2 regions of the Streptomyces sp. NPDC055815 genome follow, and region 1 is predicted to be linked to the other one. Evidence: riboswitches for the same ligand, from Rfam matches in the RefSeq annotation. Region 1 holds a riboswitch; the other holds the start of a gene.
The links. Region 1 has a riboswitch for ZMP and ZTP ahead of ACWGN5_RS40370 (serine hydroxymethyltransferase). Riboswitches for the same ligand answer to the same signal wherever they lie in the genome.
Positions count from the first base shown of each region.

Region 1 (13,458 bases):
GAAGCGATCACCGGCTGGGGCCGCACCGCCCCCACCCTCGCGCGCGTGCAGCGGCCCCGCGGGCACGCCGAGGTCGCGGAGGCCCTCCGGGCCTGCGGGCGCCGCGGGGCCGTCGCACGGGGCCTCGGACGCGCGTACGGCGACGCCGCGCAGAACGCCGGCGGCACCGTCCTCGACATGACCGGCCTCGACCGGATCCTCGCCGTCGACACCACCGCCGGGCTCGTCGTCTGCGAGGCCGGCGTGAGCCTGCACCGGCTGATGGAGGCCCTGCTGCCGCTCGGCTGGTTCGTCCCGGTCACCCCCGGCACCCGGTACGTGACCGTCGGCGGCGCGATCGGCGCCGACATCCACGGCAAGAACCACCACGTCTCGGGTTCGTTCGGCCGTCACGTGACCGCCCTCGAACTCCTCACCGCCGACGGCGAGATCAGGACCGTGCTGCCGGGGACCCCGCTCTTCGACGCCACCACCGGCGGCATGGGCCTGACCGGTGTGATCCTCTCCGCCACCCTGCGGCTGCTCCCCGTCGAGACCTCCCTCATGCGCGTGGACACCGAACGCGTCCCGGACCTCGACGAGCTGATGGCCCGGCTCACGGCCACCGACCACGCGTACCGCTACTCCGTCGCCTGGATCGACCTGCTCGCCCGCGGCGCCGCCACCGGCCGCGCCGTCCTGACGCGCGGCGACCACGCCCCGTACGACACACTCCCCCGCCGCCACCGGGCCCGCCGGGATCCGCTCGCCTTCCGGCCGGGCCGGCTGCCCGCCCCGCCGCCGTACGTCCCCGGCGGACTCCTCGGCCGCACCACCGTCGGGCTGTTCAACGAGCTCTGGTTCCGCAAGGCCTCCCGCGCCGCGACCGGCCGCCTCCAGTCGCTTCCGGCCTTCTTCCACCCCCTCGACGGCGTCCCGCACTGGAACCGGATCTACGGGCCCGGCGGTTTCGTCCAGTACCAGTTCGTCGTCCCGTACGGGCAGGAGGACACCCTCCGCCGGATCGTGCGACGGATCGCGGACCGCGGCTGTCCGTCCTTCCTCGCCGTCCTGAAGCGGTTCGGCGAGGGCGACCCCGGCTGGTTGTCGTTCCCCCTGCCCGGCTGGACCCTCGCCCTCGACCTCCCCACCGCCCTCCCCGGGCTCGGCCGCTTCCTCGACGCGCTCGACGAGGAGGTCGTGGGCTCCGGGGGACGGGTCTACCTCGCCAAGGACTCCCGGGTCCGGCCGGAGACCCTGGCCGCGATGTACCCGCGGCTCGACGAGTTCCGGGCGCTGCGCGCCGCGCTCGACCCCCGGTCGGTCCTCACCTCGGACCTGGCCCGCCGTCTCCGTCTCTAGCTCTCCAGGAGTTCCCGTGAAGGACGCCTTCGGTGCCCCGCAGTCCCTGCTCGTCCTCGGCGGCACCTCCGAGATCGGGCTCGCCACCGCCCGCCGGCTGATCGCGCGCCGCACCCGTACGGTCTGGCTGGCCGGCCGCCCCTCCCCCGCGCTCACGGCCGCCGCCGACTCGCTGCGGGCGCTCGGCGCGGACGTGCGCACGGTGCCGTTCGACGCGCTCGACACCGATTCGCACGAGGAGCGGCTCGGGAAGATCTTCACGGAGGGCGACATCGACATGGTGCTGCTCGCCTTCGGCGTCCTCGGCGACCAGGCGCGGGACGAGTCCGACCCGGTCGCCGCCGTCCGGGTCGCGCAGACCAACTACACGGGCGCCGTCTCGGCCGGACTCGTGTGCGCGGGCGCGCTCCAGGCGCAGGGGCACGGCTCCCTGGTGGTGCTCTCCTCGGTGGCGGGCGAGCGGGCCCGCCGCGCCAACTTCATCTACGGCTCGTCGAAGGCGGGGCTCGACGCCTTCGCCCAGGGCCTCGGGGACGCGCTGCACGGCACGGGCGTGCACGTCATGGTCGTACGGCCCGGGTTCGTACGCTCGAAGATGACGGCCGGGCTCGCGGAGGCCCCCCTCGCGACGACCCCGGAGGCCGTCGCGGGCGCGATCGAGCTGGGACTGCGGCGCCGCTCGGAGACGGTGTGGGTGCCGGGGTCGCTGCGGATGGTGATGGCGGCGGTACGGCACGTGCCGAGGCCGCTGTTCCGGCGGCTGCCGGTGTGACGTACGGCTCTCGGCCCCTACGCGGTCGGCGCGGGCGTGTCCACCGGGCTGCCGCCCTACGCGGTCGGCGCGGGCGTGTCCACCGGGCTGCCGCCCTGCGCCGGGACCGCCGAGATCGGGCGGCCGCTGCCGAACTCGTAGTCGTACAGCCTCCGCCAGACCCCGTCCGGTCCCTGCTCGTACAGCGCGAAGGAGCGGCACGTCCAGGCCGCCTCGTACCCGGCGAGCTCCTCGAACGCCCGGTCCATCCCCTCCTCGGAGATGCCGTGCGCGACGGTGACGTGCGGGTGGTACGGGAACTGCAGCTCGCGCGCGAGGGGGCCGGCTTCGTCGCGGATCCGGTGCTGGAGGGCGTTGCAGAAGGGCACGCCCTCCGCGAGCTTCACGAAGACGACCGGGGACAGCGGACGGAAGGTCCCGGTCCCTTCGAGGCGCACCGGGAACGGCTGGTGGTCGGCGGCGACACCCGCGAGGTGCGCCTCGATCTCCGGCAGCCGCTCCTCGGGCACCTCGGTCGGCGGGACCAGCGTGACGTGCGTGGGGATGCCGTACGCGGCAGGGTCCCCGAAGCCGGCGCGCCGCTCCTGGAGCAGGCTGCCGTAGGGCTCCGGGACCGCGATCGAAACGCCGAGCGTTACGGTCCCCACGTCGTTCTCCTCCGTTGTCGGTCGACTTGTGTCGGGTGGTGCCAGCCGCCAGTGTGCGGCAGGCACCACCCTTTGGGCCAGGGTCCTCGGACTCAGTGCTTGGCGGGCAGGAAGCCCATGCGCTCGTACGTCTGCGCCAGCGTCTCCGCGGCGACCGCGCGGGCCTTCTCCGCTCCCTTGGCCAGGACCGAGTCCAGCGTCTCCGGGTCGTCCAGGTATTCCTGCGTGCGGGCCCGGAACGGCGTGACGAAGTCCACCATGACCTCGGCGAGATCCGTCTTCAGCGCGCCGTACATCTTGCCCTCGTAGCTCTTCTCCAGGTCCTCGATGGAGGTGGCGGTGAGCGTGGACATGATGCTGAGCAGGTTGGAGACGCCGGCCTTGTTCTCCGGGTCGAAGCGGATCACCGTGTCGGTGTCGGTGACGGCGCTCTTGACCTTCTTGGCGGTGGCCTTCGGGTCGTCCAGGAGGTTGATCAGACCCTTCGGCGAGGACGCCGACTTGCTCATCTTGATCGTCGGGTCCTGGAGGTCGAAGATCTTCGCCGTCTCCTTGAGGATGTACGGCTTCGGGACCGTGAACGTCTCGCCGAAGCGGCCGTTGAAGCGCTCCGCGAGGTCGCGGGTCAGCTCGATGTGCTGGCGCTGGTCCTCGCCGACCGGGACCTCGTTGGCCTGGTAGAGCAGGATGTCCGCGACCTGGAGGATCGGGTAGGTGAAGAGGCCGACGGTGGCGCGGTCGGCGCCCTGCTTCGCGGACTTGTCCTTGAACTGGGTCATGCGGGAGGCCTCGCCGAAGCCGGTGAGGCAGTTCATGACCCAGCCGAGCTGGGCGTGCTCGGGGACGTGGCTCTGGATGAAGAGGGTGCAGCGCTCGGGGTCGAGACCGGCGGCGAGCAGCTGGGCGGCGGCGAGCCGGGTGTTGGCGCGCAGCTCGGCGGGGTCCTGCGGGACCGTGATCGCGTGCAGGTCGACGACCATGTAGAAGGCGTCGTGCGTCTCCTGCAGGGCGACCCACTGGCGGACGGCGCCGAGGTAGTTGCCGAGGTGGAACGAGCCTGCGGTGGGCTGGATTCCGGAGAGCACACGGGGACTGTCAGAGGCCATGCACATCATTCTCTCAGGTGTGGGAACCGATCCCCGACTGCCGGTGTATCAAAGGTGTGAGGACGCGGGAGGGGGGCCTGGTCGAGGACGAGGCCGCGGTGATCGCCCGTGTGCGCGCCGGGGAGCCGGAGGCGTACGCGGAGCTGGTCCGCGCGCACACGGCGGTGGCGCTGAGGGCGGCCGTGGCGTGCGGTGCGGGCGCGGAGGCCGAGGACGTGGTGCAGCAGGCCTTCTTCAAGGCGTACCGGTCGCTGGGGAGTTTCAAGGAGGGTGCGGCGTTCCGTCCCTGGCTGCTGCGGATCGTCGTCAATGAGACCAGGAACACAGTGCGCTCGGCGGGTCGGCAGCGTGCCGTCGCGGGGCGGGAGGCGGATCTGCTGAGCGGGGAGCCGCGGATACCGGAGTCGGCGGACCCGGCGGTCGCGGCCGAGGAGCGGGAGCGGAGCCGGCGGCTGTGGGAGGCGCTGGACGGTCTGGCGGAGGAACACCGTCAGGTGGTGGTCCACCGGTACCTCCTGGAGCTCGACGAGACGGAGACGGCCCTGGCGCTGGGCTGGCCGAGGGGCACGGTGAAGTCCCGCCTGAGCCGGGCGCTGAGAAAACTGGGACGGGTGCTGGTGACGGAGGAGCCGGAGTCGGAGGGAGGTGAGGGGCGTGGGTGAGGAACGGCGACGGCCGGATGAGGGACTGCCGGACTGGCCGCGGGACGCGGTGGGCGAGCGGCTGCCGGACGGGCCGGCGGACGCGGTGGGCGAGTGGGTGCCGGGCGAGCTGAGGCGTGTGGCGGGCGGGCGGCTGCCGGGTTCGGAGCGTGGGCCCGGCGAGCGGCTGCCGGAGGAGCTGCGTGGGCTGGGGCGGCGGTTGCGGGTGCCGGACGTGGACGGCGAGACGATGGCCGAGCGGGTCCTCGCCCGGCTCCTCGCCGAGCGGGTGCCGACGCCGGCCCCGGCGCCCGTGCCCGTACCGCGCCGGATCGGGCGGTGGGTGCGGGAGCGGTGGCGGGCCCTCGTGGCGGGGCTCACCGGGGTGCTGATCGTGCTGGTGCTGACGCCTCCCGTGCGGGCGGCGGTGGCGGACTGGTTCGGCTTCGGCGGGGTCTCCGTGCGGTACGACCCCGAGGGCGGCCGGATGCCGCCGGGCGGGACGGTGCCGGGGTGCCCCGAGCCGGTGGCCCTGGCGGAGGCCGGGCGCAGGGCGGGCTTCGAGCCGCTGATACCCGGCGCCCTCGGAGCGCCCGACGCGGTCGCGGTGACGGGGGCGGCGGAGCGGGGCCGGGCGGTGATCAGCCTTTGCTGGCGCGACGGGGAGCGGACGGTGCGGCTCGACGAGTTCCCGGCGCGGCTGGAGCTGGGCTTCGTCAAGCAGGTGCCGGTGCAGCCGGAGGGGGTGACGCTGCCGGACGGCACGCCGGCGTACTGGTTCGCCCGCCCGCACCGGCTGACGTTCCCGCTGGAGTCGGGGGACGGTTCGGTGTGGACCCATGCGGTGCGCCCGGCGGGCCCCACGCTCCTGTGGACCAGGAGCGCGGGGGCCCTCACCCTCCGGCTGGAGGGCATACCGGACCGGGCGGAGGCCCTGCGCGTCGCGGGGACGGCGGGCTGACGGGCCGCCGATCGGTCGGGCTGACGGGCCTCCGGGCCGACGGGCTGACCGGGCCGACCTGGCCGACCGGGCCGACCGGACCGACCGGTCGACCGGTCGACCGGTCGACCGGGTCGACGGTGGCTAGACCGGGAGGCCCGGGGCCGGGTAGGAGGCCATGAGGTCGGCGACCTCGGCGCGGACGGTGTGGAGGGTGTCCTCGTCGCCCGTGCCGGCGGCGGTGACGGCGCGGTCGATCCACTCGGCGACCTGGCCCATGTGGTCCGTGGTGAGGCCGCGGGAGGTGAGGGAGGGGGTGCCGATGCGGATGCCGGAGGGGTCGAAGGGCTTCCGCGGGTCGTAGGGGACGGTGTTGTAGTTGACGACGATCCCGGCCCGGTCGAGGGCCTTCGCGGCGATCTTGCCGGGGACCTGCTTGGGGGTGAGGTCGATCAGGATCAGATGGTTGTCGGTGCCGCCGGAGACCAGGTCGAAGCCGCGGGCGAGGAGCGCCTCGGCGAGGGCCTTGGCGTTGGCGACGACGGCGTGGGCGTAGTCGCGGAAGGAGGGCTGGGAGGCCTCGCGGAGGGCGACGGCGATGGCGGCGGTGGTCTGGTTGTGGGGGCCGCCCTGGAGGCCGGGGAAGACGGCCTTGTCGAGGGCCTTGGCGTGCTCCTCGGTGGACAGGAGCATGGCGCCGCGCGGGCCGCGGAGGGTCTTGTGGGTGGTCGTGGAGATGACGTCGACGTGCCCGACGGGGGACGGGTGGGCGCCGCCCGCGATCAGGCCGGCGATGTGGGCGACGTCGGCGACGAGGACGGCGCCGGACTCGCGGGCGATCTCGCCGAAGGCGGCGAAGTCGATGGTGCGGGGCAGCGCGGTGCCGCCGCAGAAGATGACCTTCGGCCGTTCCTTGAGGGCGAGCTCGCGGACCTGGTCGAAGTCGATGAGCCCGTTGTCCTTGCGTACGCCGTACTGCACGCCCTGGAACCAGGTGCCGGTGGCGGAGACGCCCCAGCCGTGGGTGAGGTGGCCGCCCATGGGCAGGGCCATGCCCATGACGGTGTCGCCGGGCTGCGCGAAGGCGAGGTAGACGGCGAGGTTGGCCGGGGAGCCGGAGTAGGGCTGGACGTTGGCGTGGTCGACGCCGAAGAGGGCCTTGGCGCGCTCGATGGCGAGGGTCTCGACCTGGTCGATGTTCTGCTGGCCCTCGTAGTAGCGGCGGCCGGGGTAGCCCTCGCTGTACTTGTTCTGGAGGACGGTGCCGGAGGCTTCGAGGACGGCGGCGGAGACGTAGTTCTCGCTGGGGATGAGGCGCAGGGTCTCGGCCTGGAGCCGTTCCTCGGCGCCGACGAGGGCGGCGAGCTCGGGGTCGGCGGCGGCGAGCGCGGGGTGCTGCTGCGGGGTGGTCATGGTGGTGTCCTCCGGGCGTTCGGCGGAACGGTCCCGGGGCGGAGGTGCGCACGGGACCAGGGGCCCGTGATGCCCAGGCGAGCGGCACCTCGTGTGGTGGAGCGCGCGCGGCTCCCCCGGGGTCGCTTCCCCGTACGCCAGTCGCCGTGCGTGTTTCCAGGGTAGCTGGCGCGCCGTCGCCGAGGTTTCCCTGTCCGGCATCCGAGCGACGATAAGAAAGGGGCCACAGCCCCCTGGGGACGAGCCACCCCCCGAGCCGCAGGACGAACGGAGATCCCGTGTCGAGGACAGAAGACGCGATCGCTTCCGCGGACGCGCACAGCGCTCACAACTACCACCCCCTTCCGGTCGTCGTCGCCTCGGCGGACGGCGCCTGGATGACCGATGTCGAGGGCCGTCGCTATCTCGACATGCTCGCCGGGTACTCGGCGCTCAACTTCGGGCACGGCAACCGGCGTCTGATCGACGCGGCGAAGGCGCAGCTGGAGCGGGTGACGCTGACTTCGCGCGCCTTCCACCACGACCGGTTCGCGGACTTCTGCACGCAGCTGGCGGAGCTGTGCGGGAAGGAGGCGGTGCTGCCGATGAACACGGGGGCGGAGGCGGTCGAGACGGCCGTGAAGACCGCCCGGAAGTGGGGGTACGAGGTGAAGGGCGTGCCGGACGGGCACGCGAAGATCGTGGTGGCGGCGAACAACTTCCACGGCCGGACGACGACGATCGTGAGCTTCTCGACGGACCACGAGGCGCGGGACCACTTCGGGCCGTACACGCCGGGGTTCGAGATCGTGCCGTACGGGGACCTGACGGCGATGGAGGCGGCGGTCACCGCGCACACGGTGGCGGTGCTGATCGAGCCGATCCAGGGCGAGGCGGGGGTCCTGGTTCCGCCGGCCGGTTATCTGGCGGGGGTGCGGGAGCTGACGCGCCGGCGGAACGTGCTGTTCATGGCGGACGAGATCCAGTCGGGTCTGGGCCGGACGGGCCGGACGTTCGCGTGCGAGCACGAGGGCGTGGTGCCGGACGTGTACATCCTGGGGAAGGCGCTGGGCGGCGGGGTGGTGCCGGTGTCGGCGGTGGTGGCCGACCGTGACGTGCTCGGGGTGTTCCGGCCGGGTGAGCACGGGTCGACGTTCGGGGGGAACCCGCTGGCGTGCGCGGTGGCCCTGGAGGTGATCGCGATGCTGCGGACGGGCGAGTTCCAGGAGCGGGCGGCGGAGCTGGGCGAGCACCTCCACGCGGAGCTGGGGCTGCTCGTGGGCGGCGGCGCGGTGGAGGCGGTGCGCGGCCGCGGGCTGTGGGCGGGTGTCGACATCGTGCCTTCGAAGGGGACGGGCCGGCAGATCTCGGAGCGGCTGATGGAGCGTGGGGTCCTGGTGAAGGACACACACGGTTCGACGATCCGGATCGCTCCGCCGCTGGTGATCTCGAAGGAGGATCTGGACTGGGGTCTGGAGCAGTTGAGGGGGGTTCTGTCGGACTGAGCGTCGGGAACGCCGGGCTCCCCTGGTGGTGCGGCTGAAAACCGTCCGCGAGGGGGGCATCGACAGTACGATCGGATGCATGAGCGGTAGCAAGAAGTACTCGATCAGCCTGCCCGAGGAGCTCGCCGAGAGCGTGCGCAGCCGGGTCGGGGCGGGCGGCTTCTCCGCGTACGTCGCGGAGGCGCTGGAGCATCGAGTTGCCATGGAACGGCAACGGGAGATCGTGGCCGACTTCGAGATCGACAACGACCCGCTGACCGAGGAGGAGCTCAAGGCGGCCCGTGACGAGCTGCGCCATCACACGCCGGGCGCGGACGACGCCCGCAAGGCTGCCGCCTGATGGCAGGGACACTGCTGCTGGACAGTGAAGGGCTCTCGAAGCTCTACCTCAAGGACCGGCGTGTCGTGGTACGCGTGCAGGTCGCGACCGAAAACGGCGTCCAGGTCGCCACCACCGCAATGACCCGCCTGGAGGCGGACTACGAGCGGGTCCACCCGGCGCGCATCCAATGGGTCCTGTCCCGCGTCGACGTGCATGACGTCACCCGGTCCGTGAGCGACGAGGCCGCCGTGCTCCTGCGGGAGCACGGTCTGCACGGCCACAAGTACGCGATCGATGCCGTCCTGGCGGCGGTCGCGCGCCGAGCGGCGGGCCCGGTCACCGTCCTGACCTCGCATCCGGAGGATCTGACCCTGCTCTGCGGCCCGGCCGTCACCGTGGTGAAGATCTGACGGGTCCTACAGGATCACGTGCGGGAGGAAGCGGGCGTACTCGTCGGTGACGAGCCCCGCCGACTCCCGGATGCCGAGCCCCGCCGCCTCGTCCTCGACGACCCACGCGCCGAGCACCACCCGGTTGCCGTCGAAGTCGGGCAGCGGGGCCAGCTCCTGGTAGCAGCAGGCCTCCCCGTCCCGTACGAAGGGCTCCGAACCGGCCTCGTGCAGTGTGACGCCCGCTCCCTCGCGGCCGAGCAGCGGCTTGGCGACCCAGCCGGTCGTCGAGGCGAGCTCGCGCGGCCCGTCGAGGTAGGCGGGCAGCAGGTTGGGGTGGCCCGGGTTCAGCTCCCACAGGATCGCGAGGAGCGCCTTGTTGGAGAGCAGCATCTTCCAGGCGGGTTCGATCCAGCAGGTGGTGCCGGTGCCGCCGCCGTTGTCGAGGGTGTCCAGGACGTGCCGGCCGAAGCGGTCGGTGGTCAGCCACTCCCAGGGGTAGAGCTTGAAGCAGCTGCGGATGAAGCGGAGCCGGTCGTCGACGAAGCGGCGCGAGAGCCGGTCCCAGCCGATCCGCTCGACGGAGAGCGCCTCGGTGTCCAGTCCGGCCTGCTGGGCGGTCTCGCGCAGATACGCGACCGTCATCAGGTCCTCGCCGAGCTCGTCGCCGTCCGAGTGGACGAAGTGGAGGGGGCCGGGCGGCAGCAGGTGGGCCTGGCGCTTCCAGGCGTCGACGAGCCGCTCGTGGAGGGAGTTCCACTGGTCGGCCCCGGGGAACCGTTCCTCCATCCAGAACCACTGCGGGCTCGCGGCCTCCACGAGGGAGGTCGGGGTGTCGGCGTTGTACTCCAGCATCTTGGCCGGGCCCGTGCCGTCGTAGCGCAGGTCGAAGCGGCCGTACAGGGAGGGGAGTTCGGCGCGGCGCCGCCAGGACTCGGCGACCAGGCCCGCCAGCTTCGGGTCGGTGATCCCGAGCTCGGCGAACCGGTTCTCCTCGACGATGTGCGCGGCCGCCGCCAGGCACAGCGCGTGCAGCTCCTCGACGACCTCCTCCAGGGCCTCGACCTCGGGCAGCGAGAAGGAGTAGTACGCGCTCTCGTCCCAGTACGGGAGCAGCGAACCGTCCGGGTAGCGGGTCAGCGGGTAGACGAGTCCCTGCTCCTCGACCGTCTCCTGCCAGCCGGGCCGGGGCTCGATGGTGTGGCGCTTCATGGTGCCGGGCCCGCCTCAGCCGCCGCCGGTGCCGGAGCAGCCGAAGCCGCCGGTGTCCACGGCGGTCTTGTCGAAGCTGCCGCCGCTCACCTTGCGGTCGCGGACGGAACCGCCGTAGTAGTACGTGCCGCGGTGGGTGGAGCCGTTGTCGTCGTCGTCGCTGCCGCCGCCGCTCTGACACTCGTAGCTGGGCAGTTCCTCCCGGGTCAGCGGGTCCACGCACCGCTTGTCCGGCTCCGAGCCGCACGCGGTGATCGTCGCCGCGAGCACACCCATCCCGCCGAGCACCACCGTGCTCGACCTCAGCCTGCGCATGTCCGTCGCCTCCCCTTCGCCGTCGCGAACGCGTCCCGCGCGCCTCGCGACGGCACAGTGTAGGCCGGTGTTTTCCGGCCCACCCCCCCGAGGGCCTGCCATGCCGGGCGGGTGGGACCCGCGGGGAATCGCCGGGCAGGCCCTAGAGTCGCTTTGTGCTTCTCGGGATGATTTGTGCGCTCGCCTCGTCCGTCTGCTTCGGCGCCGCCTCGGTCCTCCAGGCGATGGCGGCGCGGGCCGCCGAGCCGGGGACGGGCAGCGGCGTCGACGTCGCGCTGATGTGGCGGGCGCTGCGGCAGTGGCGCTATCTCGCCGGTCTCGGGGCGGACGGTCTGGGCTTCGTCCTGCAGATCGTCGCGCTGCGGACGCTCCCGATCTATGTGGTGGGCGCGGCGCTCGCCGCGAGTCTGGCGGTCACGGCGGTCATCGCCTCCCGGGTGCTGCGGGTGCGGCTGAGCCGGGTGGAGTGGGTGGCCGTGGCCGTGGTCTGCCTGGGGCTCGCGATGCTGGCCTTCGCCTCGGGCAAGGAGGGCCACCGGGAGGGCTCGGAGGCGCTGGACTGGGTGCTCCTCGGGATCTCCTTCGGGGTCCTGCTGCTCGGCGTGGCGGCGGGCCGGCTGCCGGCGCGGTCCCGGGCACTCGTCCTCGGGCTCGGGGCGGGGGTCGGCTTCGGGGTGGTGGAGGTGGCGGTCCGGCTGATCGAGGGCATCGACCTCACGGACCCCGTCTGGTACGCGCTCCTCGTCGGCGGCGGGGCCGCGTTCCTGCTGCTGACCTCGGCGTTCCAACGCGGCTCGGTGACCACGGCGACGGCGGGCGCGGTGCTCGGAGAAACGATCGGCCCGGCGATCGTCGGGGTGATCTGGCTCGGGGACACCACCCGGGACGGACTGGGCTGGCTGGCGATCACCGGCTTCGCGGTGGCGGTGGCGGGCTCCCTGACCCTGGCCCGCTTCGGCGAGGCCCCGGCCCCCGAGCCGCAACCGGCCGCCGAGCCCACCGCCCCCTCCTGACGGTTCAGGCCGTCAGGGGAGCACCCCGCACAGGGCCTGCAGGGCGCCCTGCCAGCCGCTGTCCGGGGGCGTGGCGTAGCCGACGACCAGGCCGTCGAGGGTGGCCGGCACGGTGGGGCGGCGGAACTCGTTGACGCCCTGGGCGGCGAGGCCGCGCCAGGCGGCGGCCCGCAGGGTGGCCTGCTCGGTGCCGGGCGGGAGGGCCAGGACGGCGTGCAGGCCGGCCGCGATGCCGCTGACCCGGGTCTCCGGGGAGTGCGCGGCGACGGCCGCCACCAGCTGGTCGCGGCGCCGCCGGTAGCGCAGCCGCATCGCCCGTACGTGCCGGTCGTACGCCCCCGAGCGCAGGAACTCGGCGAACGCCAGCTGGTCCGGCGCGCTCGACGACCAGTCCACGGCCCCCTTCGCCGCCGCCACCTCCACCGCCAGGCCCTCCGGGAGGACCATCCAGGCGAGGCGGAGGCCGGGCGCGAGGGACTTGCTCGCGGTGCCGAAGTAGACGACGCGCTCGGGGTCGAGGCCCTGCAGGGCTCCGACGGGCTGCCGGTCGTAGCGGAACTCGCCGTCGTAGTCGTCCTCCAGGACGAGGCCGCCGGAGGCCCGCGCCCAGTCGACGACCGCCGCCCGCCGGTCCGGGGGCAGGGCGCCGCCCAGCGGGTACTGGTGGGCGGCCGTCATCAGGACCGCCCCGCACCCGTCGAGCCCCGCCAACTCCTCGGTCCTCGTGCCGCGTTCGTCGAAGCCGAGGACGGGGGTGCCGAGTCCGGCCCTCCTGAGGAGCTCGTCGTGGAGCCCGAGGCCGTACGACTCGACCGCCACGTCCCGTACGCCCCGGGCCCGCAGCACCTGGCCGATCAGCGTCAGGCCGTGCACGAAGCCCGCGCAGATCACGATCCGTCCGGGCCGGGCGTGCACGCCGCGGGCGCGGGCGAGGTACTCGGCGAGCGCGGCGCGCAGTTCGGGCCTGCCGCGCGGATCGCCGTACCCGAAGGCCTCGTTCGGGGCGTCGGTGAGCGCCCGACGGTAGGCCTTGAGCCAGTCGGCGCGCGGGAAGGAGGCGAGGTCGGGGGTGCCGGACCTCAGGTTGTGCGCGGGCGCGGCGGGCCGGGCCCGGTGTGCGCCTGCCTGCGGGGACGACGGCTGCGCCGGCGTACGGGGCGCGGTCCGGCGGGCGACGCGCGTCCCGGAGCCCTGCCGGGCGGTGAGCCAGCCCTCGGCGACCAGCTCGGCGTACGCGTCGGCGACGGTGTTGCGGGCCATGCCGAGGTCGGCGGCGAGCTGACGGGAGGACGGCAGCCGGGTGCCGGCCTCAAGCCGTCCGCTGCGGACCGCCTCCCGGAGGGCGTCCATGAGGCCCGCGCGGAGCCGGGTGCCGCGGAGTTCCAGATGGAGATCGGCCCCGAAAGTGGCCCAGTCGTTCGCCATGGGAATGGACCATACAGCTGAGCCATCGGCTCCGTACGGTGGACGGCATGACGACGGCAGAGACCGAGCAGACCGTGTACGCCCACGAGCACGCGCCCCGGATGTCCCTCCCCGAGCGCCTCCCCGAGTTCTACCGGGCGATGGTCCGGCTGGAGACGGCGGCCGCGAAGGACATCGACCCGACGCTGTACCACCTGATCAAGCTCCGGGCCTCGCAGATCAACCGCTGTGCGTTCTGCGTCGACATGCACAGCAAGGACGCGCTGGCGGAGGGCGAGAGCGTCGAGCGGATCGTGCAGCTCTCCGCCTGGGAGGAGTCCCGGCACTTCTACACCGAGCGGGAGCTCGCGGCGCTCGCGCTGACCGAGGCCGTCACCGTCCTCACCGACGGCTTCGTGCCCGACGAGGTGTACGCGCGGGCCGCCGCGCACTTCGACG
Region 1 covers NZ_JBSHDU010000129.1:1,004-14,461, reverse strand. Annotated here, with positions in the region: gene ACWGN5_RS40400 (FAD-binding protein) at 1-1,341, shown strand, start outside; gene ACWGN5_RS40395 (decaprenylphospho-beta-D-erythro-pentofuranosid-2-ulose 2-reductase) at 1,358-2,113, shown strand; gene ACWGN5_RS40390 (2'-5' RNA ligase family protein) at 2,170-2,760, opposite strand; gene trpS (tryptophan--tRNA ligase) at 2,853-3,866, opposite strand; gene ACWGN5_RS40380 (RNA polymerase sigma factor) at 3,923-4,528, shown strand; gene ACWGN5_RS40375 (hypothetical protein) at 4,638-5,468, shown strand; gene ACWGN5_RS40370 (serine hydroxymethyltransferase) at 5,592-6,860, opposite strand; ZMP/ZTP riboswitch at 6,925-7,015, opposite strand; gene rocD (ornithine--oxo-acid transaminase) at 7,139-8,344, shown strand; gene ACWGN5_RS40360 (hypothetical protein) at 8,424-8,684, shown strand; gene ACWGN5_RS40355 (DNA-binding protein) at 8,684-9,076, shown strand; gene ACWGN5_RS40350 (glutathionylspermidine synthase family protein) at 9,083-10,267, opposite strand; gene ACWGN5_RS40345 (hypothetical protein) at 10,283-10,582, opposite strand; gene ACWGN5_RS40340 (hypothetical protein) at 10,750-11,595, shown strand; gene pdxR (MocR-like pyridoxine biosynthesis transcription factor PdxR) at 11,608-13,020, opposite strand; gene ACWGN5_RS40330 (carboxymuconolactone decarboxylase family protein) at 13,068-13,458, shown strand, end outside.

Region 2 (12,321 bases), on a different contig from region 1:
ACGAGGGCCCGCGGTGTGGTTCCGAGCCATGGTCCGACGGTGGTGGTGCGCCGCACGATGTGGCGCCGCACCCCTTTTCCGTCGTCCCATCGGAGGCTCACCATGCGCCTGTTCCCAGGCGTCTCCCTGTTCGCCGCGCTCCTCACCGGGGTGACCGTCCTCGGCCCCGCGAGCCCCGCCGGGGCGGAGGCGCCTGCCGCCTCGCGCTGTGCGCGTCAGGACCGGATCCATGTGCCCGGCGCCGAGCGTCAGCAGTCCGCCTGTCTGGACGACCTGACGACCACCGGGCTCGCCGGCACCCCGTACACCGACCTGGCCGACCAGGCCGGTCTGGCCTCGAAGGCGACCCGTAACCCCTCGGGAGTGCCGGGCGTCCAGATCGACGGCTACTTCCCCGACGACTCCCGCCTCAACGCCACCCACGGCTGGGCCCATGACGCGCAGTTCGTCATCCGGCTGCCCGACCACTGGAACGGCGGGCTCGTCGTCACCGGCGCCCCGGGCTCACGCCGCCAGTACTCCACGGACGCGCTGATCTCCGACCAGGTGCTCGCCCGCGGCTTCGCCTACGCCGCGACCGACAAGGGCAACACCGGCCCGGACTTCTTCACCGACGGGCGGGAGCCCGGCGACGCGGTCGCCGAGTGGAACCGCCGGGTGACCGAGCTGACGCGGGCCGCCAAGAAGGTCGTACGGCAGCGCTACGGCCAGGCGCCGGAGCGCACGTACATGACCGGCATCTCCAACGCCGGCTACCTCACGCGCTGGCAGCTGGAGAACCGGCCCGAGCTGTACGACGGCGGCGTCGACTGGGAGGGCGTGCTGTGGACGACACGCGGCCCGAACCTGCTGACGAGCCTGCCGGTGACGGTGGCCAGGACCCAGCGTCTTGCCACCGACGAGGACCTGATCGCGGCGGGCTTCGCGCCCGGCTCGCGCTTCCTGTGGCCGTACCACGAGAAGGCCTACTGGGGTCTGACGCAGAAGCTCTTCCGGGCCGAGTTCGACCCCTCGTACGACCCGGCCTGCCCCGGCTCCACGGCCGGCGGGACCGTGGAGCAGATCTTCGCGCCCTGTGCCTCGGACGCCTCCTACGACTACGCCTCCCGGCCCGCGTCCGTGCACCGCGCGGTCGCGAAGGTCGCGCTCACCGGACGGATCGGCAAGCCGCTGATCACGCTCCACGGCGACCTCGACACGCTGCTGCCGATCTCCACGGACTCCGATGTGTACGCGCGGATGATCGACGAGCGTGGCCGGGGCGGGCTGCACCGCTACTACACGGTGCAGGACGGGACGCACACGGACGGCCTGTACAACACGTATCCGGACCGGCTGCGCCCGATCCTGCCGTGCTACCGCTCCGCGTTCGACGCCCTCACGCGCTGGGTGGAGGAGGGGACGACGCCGCCCGCGGACCGCACGATTCCGCGGCCCACGAGCGGTGACGTGGTCAATTCCTGCGCTCTGGAGGGGTGAAACCCGGGACCCCTCAGACCCGCTCGAGCGGGCGGTGCGGCTCGGCCGGCAGCTCGGCCCGGATCGGGTCGCCGGGCCGCACCTCCCCGCCCGCGAGCACGACGCCCATGATGCCCGCCTTGCGCACGATCTCGCCGTTCTCGTCGCGGCCGAGGACCTGCTTGAGCAGACCATGCCGGAAGTTGTCGATCTGCGCGCAGGGGTTGCGCAGTCCGGTGACCTCGACGACGGCCTCCGCGCCGAGGTGCAGGAGGGTGCCCGTGGGCAGGGACAGGAGGTCGATCCCCCGGGTCGTGACGTTCTCGCCGAGGTCGCCGGGGGCAACCTCGAAACCGGCGCCGGCGACCTCGTCGAAGAGCTCGGCGTGGATGAGGTGGACCTGCCGCAGGTTGGGCTGGGTGGGGTCCTGCGCGACACGGGACCGGTGCTTCACCGTCACGCCCGCGTGGACGTCGCCCTCCACGCCGAGCCCGGCGAGGAGGGTGATGCCCTCCTTGTTGGGCTTGGTGAACGCGTACGTGCCGTTGCTGCTGACCGTGGTGACGGTGCCGCTGCTCATGCTGAGAGCTCCCCTTCTCTGCCGCTCCGGGCGACGACGCGCCCGCCCGGACCGATGATCACATCGCGCCTCGGTGTACGACCCTACTCGGCGGCCCCGGAACGGAGCGGCGCGCCCACCTCGTGCAGATGACCGAGGGCCTGGCGGTACGAGTCCACGAAGCCGGTCTCCGTGTACGGGACGCCCAGCGCGGCGCAGTGGGCGCGCACGGCGGGCTGCGCCAGACGGAGGTTCGGGCGCGGCATGCTCGGGAACAGATGGTGCTCCACCTGGTAGTTGAGCCCGCCGAGGAACCAGTCGGTCAGGGCGCCGCCCCGGATGTTGCGCGAGGTGAGCACCTGGCGGCGCAGGTGGCCCCAGCTGTCGCCGTCCTCGTGCTCGTCCGGCCGGTCCATTCCCTTGTGGTTCGGGGCGAAGGCCATGCCGAGGTGCACGCCCAGGAGCATCTGGTGGACGAGGGCGAAGACGAGGGCCTGGGCGGGCGTCAGGAGCGTGAGGAGAAGCGTCGCGTATCCGGCGAAGTGGGCGAGGAGGAGGGAGCCTTCGACCAGTCGCTCGCGCCGGGTGCGGAACGGGCCGTCCTTCGCGAGCAGCGACTGGATCCCGTACACCTTGAGCGCGATGCCCTCCAGGGTGGCCAGCGGGAAGAACAGCCAGGCCTGGTGGCGGGTGAGGAACCCGCGCAGACCCGTACGGCCTGCCGTCTGGTGCTCGGCGAAGACCAGGATGTCGGCGACGACGTCCGGGTCCTTGTCGAGGTGGTTGGGGTTGGCGTGGTGGCGGTTGTGCTTGTCGTTCCACCATTCCCGGCTCATGCCGAGGAGGAGGTTGGCGTGGACGAGCTGGAGGATCCGGCCGGCCCTGCGGTTCGCGGTGATCTGCGCGTGGCCCGCGTCGTGACCGACGAAGGCGGCTCGGGCGGAGAACAGGGCGAGGGGGACGGCGAGCAGCAGCGCCCACCAGGAAGGGCCGGTCAGGACGAGTCCGGCCACGACGGCGGCGATGCCGAGGAGGTTGACGACGATGCCGCGGGCGTACCAGCCGGGGCGGTGTTCGAGGAGGCCCTGTTCCCTGACCGTCCGCAGGAGCGGGCTGAACTCGCTGCCGCCCCGGGCGCGGGCGGGCGCCGCGAGGGGTGCGGCGGCCGGGGGCAGGACGGTGGCCTGGGACATGGCGGGCTCCGGTTTCTGTCGGTCGGTGGGTCGGTGGGCGCCTGTCAGAAACGTACGGATCCGTGATCGTCCGCGGCCATGGCGTCACCACCCGTCCACCGCCGGGGGCGCACCGGGGGGCGGGGGTGGGGCGAGCCCTACCCTCCAGGAGCGCCGAGCGCGTGCGGCGGTGGGTGAGTCCTCCCTCTCCACGAGCGCCGGGCGCGTGTGGCGGGCGGCCGGCCCTCCCCCTGCACGAGCGCCGGGCGCGTGTGGCGCGGATCACTCGGCGGGGGCGCACGTCCGGCGACTTCGCGGGGTATCCTCGGCGACTCGGTCGTCAGGTAGTCAAATTTGAGGAATGCGTTGTCGCTCTCGCACGGATCCCATGAACCGGCCCGCGAACCCGCCCCCCGAACACCCTCCCCCAGCCCCGAACTCCTCCTTCACTCCGCCGTCTTCCTCCCCGCCGATCCGCCCCGCGCCGGACGGGTCGCCTTCTGGTCACCGGACGGCGAGCCCCTGCCGGACGCCGCCGGCGCCGGCCCGGGCGACACGACGATCACGGTCGTGGAGGGCGACCCGCTCCGGGCCGTGACCGTCCCCGCCCGCACCCTGTCGGTACGGGACGCCCTGCCGTTGCTCGCCCGCGCCCGGTTCTCGGACACCGCCTCCCCCGCGGCCGCCTTCTGGGGTGCCGCGTCCCTGCTCGCCCTGGACCTCGTCTCGCGCGGTCTGCTGCTGCCCGGCCTCACGCCCGGCGACCACGACGCCTGGCGCGCAGGCCCGCTGGGCCCCGCGGATCTGGCCGAACTCCGCACCCTCGCCGCCTCGATGCCGCCCGAGGCGCACTCCGTACCCCTGTCGGTCCACGCAGCCTCGTCCGACGCCGTGCCCCTCGTGGGCGACGAACCGCTGCTGCTGCCCGAGCCCGAGGCGCTGCTCCGGGCGTTCGCCGACGCGGTGGCCGACACGCTGCCGCGTACCCCGGCGGCCCCGCTCGCCGCCGGCGGGCCCGCCTTCGCGGCCGACGCACCGCAGAGCCTGCCCGAACAGCGCGCCTGGGCCGCCGATGTGGCGGCGGTGCACGACGCGGGCGTCCGGCTCTCCCTCCGGCTCGAACTGCCCGGATTCCGCGCGGACCCGCAGGAGGCGCCCGCCTTCCGGGCGGTGCTCCAGCTGCACGGGGTCGCCGACCCGACCCTGGTCGCGGACGCGGCGGAGGTGTGGGCGGGCTCCGGCCGGGCCGGGGCCGCGTTCGGCCCCCGCGCGCGCATGGACGCCCTCCTCGCGCTCCGGCGCGCCGCCCGGGCCTGGCCGCCGCTGTCTCCGCTCCTGTCGGCGGCCGTGCCCGACACCGTCGAACTCGCCGACGAGGAGGTCGCCGAGCTCCTGGGCCCGGCCGCCGAGGCCCTCGCCGCATCGGGCGTCGAGATCCACTGGCCGCGCGAGCTCGCGGACCGGCTGACCGCCGGCGCGGTGATCGGCCCGCAGGAGGCCTCAGACGGGAGCCCCGGGCTCCCTGACGGTCTCGGACGGGCTGTCGACGGCACGGTGGGATCGGGCTCCGCCGAGGCGAACAGCGCCTCCGAGGCGGACGGCTCCTCCGAGACCGAGGGCGCGCGAGTCTCCGGGTCCGCCCTGCCCTCCTTCCTCGCCGCGGACTCCCTGCTCGCCTTCAACTGGCGCTTCGCCGTGGGCGACCACGTGCTCTCCCGGGCCGAGCTCGACCGGCTCGCCGAGGCCGGACGGCCACTGGTCCGGCTGCGCGACCGCTGGGTCCTCGTCGATCCGGCCGAGGTGCGCCGGGCCCGTGCCCAGCAGGACCGGAAGGTCACTCCGGTGGACGCCCTCTCCGCCGTCCTCACCGGCACGACCGAGATCGACGGGCGCTCCGTCGAGGTGGCCGCCACCGGCTGGCTGGAGCGACTGCGGGAGCGCCTCGCCGAACCCGAGGGCGGCCGGCCGGAGGTCACCCAGCCCCCGGCGCTGGCCGCGACCCTGCGCGACTACCAGCTGCGCGGGCTCGACTGGCTCCACCGGATGACCTCGCTCGGCCTTGGTGGCTGTCTGGCCGACGACATGGGCCTCGGCAAGACGATCACGGTCATCGCCCTGCATCTGCACCGGCAGACCGACCCGGCGTCCGCCGGCCCCACCCTCGTCGTCTGTCCGACCTCGCTCATGGGCAACTGGCAGCGGGAGATCGAGAAGTTCGCGCCGGGCACCCCGGTGGGCCGCTTCCACGGCGCGGCCCGCGACCTGGACGAGGTCGCCGACGGCGGCTTCGTGCTCACCACGTACGGCACGATGCGCCTGGACGCCGAGCGGCTCGCCGCCCGGAACTGGGGGCTCGTCGTCGCGGACGAGGCCCAGCACGTCAAGAACCCGTACTCGGCGACGGCCCGTCAGCTGCGGACCATCCGCGCACGCGCGCGCGTGGCGCTGTCCGGCACGCCGGTGGAGAACAACCTCTCCGAGCTGTGGGCCATCCTCGACTGGACCACGCCGGGGCTGCTCGGCGGCCTGGGCGCCTTCCGGACCCGCTTCGCCGCCGCCGTCGAGGGCGGGCAGGACCCGGCCGCAGCGGAGCGGCTCGGTGCGCTCGTACGCCCCTTCCTGCTGCGCCGGCGCAAGTCCGACCCCGGCATCGCACCCGAGCTGCCGCCGAAGACCGAGACCGACCGGACCGTCTCCCTGACGCCCGAACAGACCGGTCTGTACGAGGCGGTGGTGCGGGAGACCCTCGCGGCGATCGCCGAGGCCGACGGCATGGAGCGCCGGGGCCTGGTCGTGAAGCTCCTGACGGGCCTCAAGCAGATCTGCAACCACCCCGCCCAGTACCTCAAGGAGGAGCGGCCGCGGATCGAGGGCCGCTCGGGCAAGCTGGAGCTGCTCGACGAACTCCTCGACACGATCCTCGCCGAGGGCGCCTGCACCCTGGTCTTCACCCAGTACGTGGGGTTGGCGCGGCTCCTGGAGGCGCACCTCTCGGCTCGGGGCGTGCGCACGCAGTTCCTGCACGGCGGCACGCCGGTCGCCGAACGCGAGGCGATGGTCGCCCGCTTCCAGAGCGGTGACGTCCCTGTCTTCCTGCTCTCCCTGAAGGCCGCCGGGACGGGGCTCAACCTGACCCGCGCCGAACATGTCGTGCACTACGACCGGTGGTGGAACCCCGCGGTGGAGGCACAGGCCACCGACCGTGCGTACCGGATCGGGCAGGACAGGCCGGTGCAGGTCCACCGGCTGATCGCCGAGGGCACGATCGAGGACCGGATCGCCGCGATGCTCGACCGCAAGCGCGAACTGGCGGACACCGTCCTCGGAACCGGCGGGGACGCGCCGCCGGAACTGACCGAACTGACCGATGCCGAACTGGCGGAGCTGGTGCGACTGCGAGGGGACGGACGATGAGCGCGTACGGAGAGGCCCACGGCCACGGTCATGGCCACGGCCGTGGGGACGACGAACAGACCTTCGCGGCGCTTCCGCCGGTGCTCGGCGGCGGCTTCACCCGCACCTGGTGGGGACGCGCGTGGCTGAAGGCCCTGGAGGACTCCGCGCTCGACGGGCAGCAGCTCAAGGCGGGGCGGCGCCACGCGCGCGCGGGGGCGGTGGGCGCCGTCTCGGTGCGGCCCGGCCGGATCACGGCCCTGGTCAAGGACCGCGACGGCACGGCGTACCGCGCCGACGTGCTGGTGCGGGAGTTCTCGGAGGAGCAGTGGGAGCGGCTCCTCGGCCTCGCCGTCGACAGCGCGGGCCACATCGCCGCTCTCCTCGACCGCGACATGCCGCCGCACCTGGTGGAGGACGCGGCGGCGGCCGGGCTCGACCTGCTGCCGGGCATCGGCGACCTGGACCCGGAGTGCGGCTGCGAGGCCTGGGACCACTGCGCGCACACGGCGGCGCTCTGCTACCAGGTCGCCCGCCTCCTCGACGAGGACCCCTTCGTCCTTCTGCTGATGCGGGGGCGCGGCGAGCGCATCCTCCTGGAGCAGTTGCAGGAGCGCAGTGCGGCGCGAGCCGCCGCGCCGTCCGCGCGGGGCGGGGAGGAGACGGGCGGCGGGTTCGACGGGGCCGGCGGGATGCCCGGCGTGTCGGCCGAGGAGGTGTTCGCGGCGGCCTTCCTCGTGCCGCCGCTGCCCGCCCCTCCGGCCGCCCCGGCCGCGCCGGGGCGGCCGCCGTCCCTGGACACGGACACGCCGCCGGAGCCGGGCGTCGATCCGGCGGCCCTCGAGTTCCTGGCGCAGGACGCGGCCACGCGCGCGTACCGACTGCTCGGCGCGGCGCTGGGGGCCGGTGGCGCGCACGGGACCTCGGCGGATCCGGTCGAGGCTCCGCTGACCGTCGCTCAGGACGCGGTCAGGCTGGCGGCGGGCGCTCCCGTTCCGTGGATCGCGGGGCGCCTCGCGTCCGGTTCGGGCCGGTCGCGGACGGAGCTGGACCTGGCCACGCGCGCGTGGCGGTTCGGGGGCGCCGCCGCCCTCGCCGTACTGGAGGAGGAGTGGACGCCGGACGCGGAGGCGCTCGACCGGGCCGGGGTCCGGCTCGCGGAGGCCTGGGCGGACGACGAGCGGCCGGCGCTCCGGCGCGCGGGCGGTGCCCGGTGGACGGTCGTGGGCGCGGAGGCGCAGCTGCGGCTCGGCGAGGACGGTCGCTGGTGGCCGTACCTGAAGGCCGGGGCCCGCTGGTCCCCGGCCGGTCCGGCGGAACGTGACCCGGCGGCGGCCCTGGCGGCGGCGTTCGCCGCCGGTGCTACTGGAGGCGGTGGCTGATCGTGCCGCTCGTGGCGGCCAGGCTGCAGGCGACGGTGTCCGCGCCGAGGAGGTGGCTCGTCAGGTACGGGTACTGGGCGAAGGTCGTCCAGCGCGTGCCGAGCGGCTGCCGGGCGGCCTTGCGGCGGAGCGGTTCGCGGCAGAGCAGGGTGGCCGCCTCGCGTACGGCCTGGTCGGTGGCGAAGGTGCCGACCAGGGGGAGCCGGGCGACGAGTTCGGCGTGGTGCGGCGTGTCGCATGCGCGACGGAGGGCGGTGCCGGGCGCGTCGCGGTCGATGTCGAAGCAGTCGCCGACCCGCAGCACCTCGTAGGAGACCGGCTGTTCCTTCGCCGGGGAGCCGGCGGCCGTGGGCGTGGGGGCGGTGGGCGTGGCGGCGGTGGGCGTGGGGCCGGCCGTCCCGGACCGGGAGGGGCCCGCTGAGGTGCTGCCCCGCGGGTGCTCCGCGCGGTCCTCGGGTGCGGTACGGGTCGGCGTGTCGGCCCTCGGCGCTCCCGTCGTCGGGGCGGGGGCGGGCGATCCCGTACCGCCGGTGACGACGGGGGACGGCACTCCGACGGGGTCGCCGCCCGGTCGGCCGTCGGCGAGTCCGCCGCCCTCCGCGCCGCCCCGGGCGGTCAGGAAGGCGCCGGCCACCAGGGCGGCCGTGAGCAGCGGCACCAGCGGCACGCCGAACCAGCGGGCGCGCCGCGCCGCCGGTCCCGGCCGGGGCGCGCCGAGCCGCACGAGACGGGCCGGCCACCCGGCTTCGGCACCCGGCACGAGCTGCTCGGTGAGGCGAGGGTCGGCGCTGTGGCCGTCGATCGGTCCCGGCGCGCTCGGGCCAGGCGCGTTCAGGTCCGGCGCGCTCGGGCCGGGCGCGTTCGAGCCCTGCGCTGTCAGGCCCGGCGGGTTCAGGCCCGACCCGCTCTGTCCCGGCTCGCTCTGGCCCGGCTCGCACTGGCCCGGCTCGCACTGGCCCGCCACGTTCGGGCGTGTCGAAGGTTCCCCGCTGGCGGGACCGGACACGCCCGGGCGGCGCGGTTCGGTCGGCGGAGTGACGTTCGGCGGGTGGGGCACAGGGACCAGGATCGCCCCTCGGCGGCGGCGCGGCGGGCGTTCACCGCCCGTCGGACGCGGCAGGTACGGAATCGTGACCATCGCCGAGCGCACGCGCTCCCGCCACCGCCGCTCCCCCGTCACCGCCGCCGCCCGGTCATGACTGCCTACAGGCCGAGCTGGCGCTCCGCGCCCTCGACCGTCTGGGCGAGGAGCACGGCGATGGTCATGGGGCCGACACCGCCGGGGACCGGGGTGATGAGGGAGGCGCGCTCGGCGGCGGAGGCGAAGTCGACGTCGCCGATGTTCCCCGGGTTGTAGCCGGCGTCGATGACGACGGCGCCCGGCTTGATGTCCTCGCCCTTGATGAAGTTCGGCTTGCCGACGGCGGCGACGAGGACGTCGGCCTCGCGGACGACCGAGGAGAGGTCCTGGGTGCGGGAGTGGCAGTAGGTGACGGTGGCGTCGCGGCCGAGGAGGAGCAGACCGGCGGGCTTGCCGAGGATGGCGCTGCGGCCGACGACGACCGCGCGCTTGCCGCTGAGCTCGACGTCGTAGGCGTCGAGGAGACGCATGATGCCGCCGGGCGTGCAGGAGACGAAGCCGGGCAGACCGAAGCCCATGGCGGCGAAGGAGGCCATGGTGACGCCGTCGACGTCCTTCTCGGGGGCGATCGCCTCGAAGGCGGCGCGCTCGTCGATGTGCGGGCCGACCGGGTGCTGCAGCAGGATGCCGTGGACTTCGGGGTCCTCCGACAGGGCGGTGATGGCGGCGACGAGCTCCTCGGTCGTCGTCTCGGCGGGCAGCTCGACGTGCTTGGAGCGGATTCCGGCCTTCGCGCAGCGGTTCTGCTTCATCTTCACGTACGTGACGGAGGCCGGGTCCGCGCCGACGAGGACGGTCGCGAGACACGGGGTGACGCCGGTGCGGCGGGTGATCTCGGCGGCTCGGGCGGCGGTCTCCTCGACCGTGCGGCGGGCGAGGGCCGTACCGTCCATGAGGGTGGCGGTGCTGGTGGACATGGCTGCTCCTGGGCGTCGTCTCTGACCGGTGGTTCGCCCAGGCGCACGGCATCGGCACGGTCGCGCCACGGGGGCACGCTCCGCCGGGCCGCTCCCCGGTGGTGATCCACCTCAAGCGCCAGTCACGGCCCGAGCCCCACTCTACGTGAGCGGTCGGGGGCCGGTCCCGGACAGGGTGCATATGCCGTGGTGCGGGGTGGCTTGTCGGCGGCCCGCGGGCGCACCACGATGAGCGCGACGGGCCGGGACGACCTCGACGAGGAGGCCGAGTTGAACGATGCGCGGGTGGGCGGGGAGCCACGGACGGAGCGGGCGCCGGCGGGGGACGTCGGCCCGACCGGGGAGGCCGGCCGGCCCACCCCGGACGCCCGCCCGCTGGTGGCCGCGTCCTGGCGCCGGTCGGTGCGCGCGCGCGTGAGCCCCGACGGGGCGGCGCGGGTGGAACTGGACGAGGACGAGCTCGCCGCGTACCGGGACGAGCACCCCCTCTCCGCGGCGATGCCGGTGATCCGGGAGCTGATGGGGGCGTACGCGACGGACGGGGAGCACCTCCTCGCGGTCTGCGACGCGGCCGGGCGGATGCTCTGGGTGGAAGGGCATCCGGGGACCCTGCGCAAGGCCCGGGGGATGAACTTCGTGGCCGGGGCCCGCTGGTCGGAAGCGGCAGCGGGCACGAACGCCCCGGGTACCGCCCTGGCCGTCGACCGTCCCGTCCAGGTGGTCTCCGCGGAGCACTTCCGGCACTCGGTGCGGGCCTGGACCTGTGCGGCGGCCCCCGTGCACGACCCGCGCACCGGACGGGTGCTGGGCGCGGTCGACATCACCGGCGGGGAGCGGCTCGCGCACCCGCACAGCCTCGGCTTCGTCCAGGCGGTGGCGCGCGCGGCGGAGTCCCAACTGGCGCTGCTCGGGCCCGCCCCGGATCCGGACCGGCTGCGGCTGTCGGCGCTCGGCCGGGACGAGGCGGTGCTGTCGGTGGGCGGGCGGCGGTTGCGGCTCAGCCGCCGGCACAGCGAGATCCTGGTGGTCCTGGCGCACCGCCCGGAGGGCGTGGGCGGCGACGAACTCCTGACCCTCCTGTACGAGGACGAGTCGGTGACCCCGGTGACGCTGCGGGCGGAGCTGTCCCGGCTGCGTGCGCTGCTCGGTCCGGACGCGCTGCGGTCGCGTCCGTACCGGCTCTCGGGGGCGGTGGACGCGGACTTCGCGACGGTCGACCGGCGGCTCGCCTCGGGGGCCGTCGCGGCGGCGGCCGGGGACTACGCGGGGCCGCTGCTTCCCGCGTCGACCGCGCCCGGGGTCGTACGACTGCGGGAACGGCTCGCGGACCGGCTGCGGGCGGCGCTGGTCGACCGGGGTGATCCGGGGCTGCTCGCCGACTGGGCGTACAGCGCCTGGGGCGAGGACGACGTGGTGGTCTGGCGGGCGCTGTGCGCGGCGGTACCGGCGCCCCAGCTTTCTCCCGTACGGGCGAGGCTGGACGCCCTGGAGTCGGAACTGTCCGCCGGTGCAACGGACTTGCAACGTAGGCGCCCGCACACTCGGGCGTGAGCGCCGGCCAGGGACGGCCGGCGCGTCCCAGGGAGGCCATCCATGACCCGTTACGCCGCACCCGGTACCGAGGGCGCGCTCATGTCGTACCAGGCCCGCTACGACCACTGGATCGGCGGCGAGTACGTCGCCCCGGCGGCCGGCCGCTACTTCGAGAACCCGAGCCCGGTCGACGGCAGGCCCTTCACGGAGGTCGCGCGCGGCACCGCCGAGGACGTGGAACGCGCCCTCGACGCGGCGCACGCGGCGGCCCCGGCGTGGGGGCGGACGGCTCCGGCCGAGCGGGCGGCGGTCCTGCTGCGGATCGCGGACCGCATGGAGAGCAACCTGGAGGCGCTCGCGGTCGCCGAGACCTGGGACAACGGCAAGCCCGTCCGGGAGACGCTGGCCGCGGACATCCCGCTCGCGATCGACCACTTCCGCTACTTCGCGGGGGCGCTGCGGGCCCAGGAGGGTGCGCTGAGCGAGATCGACGACGACACCGTCGCGTACCACTTCCACGAGCCGCTGGGCGTGGTCGCGCAGATCATCCCGTGGAACTTCCCGATCCTCATGGCGGTCTGGAAGCTGGCCCCGGCGCTGGCCGCCGGCAACGCGGTGATCCTCAAGCCGGCCGAACAGACCCCGGCCTCGGTGCACTTCTGGCTGAGCCTGGTCGCGGACCTGCTGCCGCCGGGCGTCCTGAACGTCGTCAACGGCTTCGGCGAGGAGGCGGGCAAGCCGCTGGCGTCCAGCCCGCGGGTGGCGA
Region 2 covers NZ_JBSHDU010000011.1:676-12,996, forward strand. Annotated here, with positions in the region: gene ACWGN5_RS10190 (tannase/feruloyl esterase family alpha/beta hydrolase) at 103-1,479, shown strand; gene ACWGN5_RS10195 (MOSC domain-containing protein) at 1,493-2,038, opposite strand; gene ACWGN5_RS10200 (fatty acid desaturase family protein) at 2,122-3,210, opposite strand; gene ACWGN5_RS10205 (DEAD/DEAH box helicase) at 3,556-6,603, shown strand; gene ACWGN5_RS10210 (SWIM zinc finger family protein) at 6,600-7,964, shown strand; gene ACWGN5_RS10215 (hypothetical protein) at 7,945-8,928, opposite strand; gene ACWGN5_RS10220 (bifunctional 5,10-methylenetetrahydrofolate dehydrogenase/5,10-methenyltetrahydrofolate cyclohydrolase) at 9,168-10,022, opposite strand; ZMP/ZTP riboswitch at 10,051-10,158, opposite strand; gene ACWGN5_RS10225 (GAF domain-containing protein) at 10,251-11,573, shown strand; gene exaC (acetaldehyde dehydrogenase ExaC) at 11,616-12,321, shown strand, end outside.
Region 2: it holds a riboswitch for ZMP and ZTP, as region 1 does, so the genes downstream of both, ACWGN5_RS10220 (bifunctional 5,10-methylenetetrahydrofolate dehydrogenase/5,10-methenyltetrahydrofolate cyclohydrolase) here and ACWGN5_RS40370 (serine hydroxymethyltransferase) in region 1, are expected to answer to the same signal.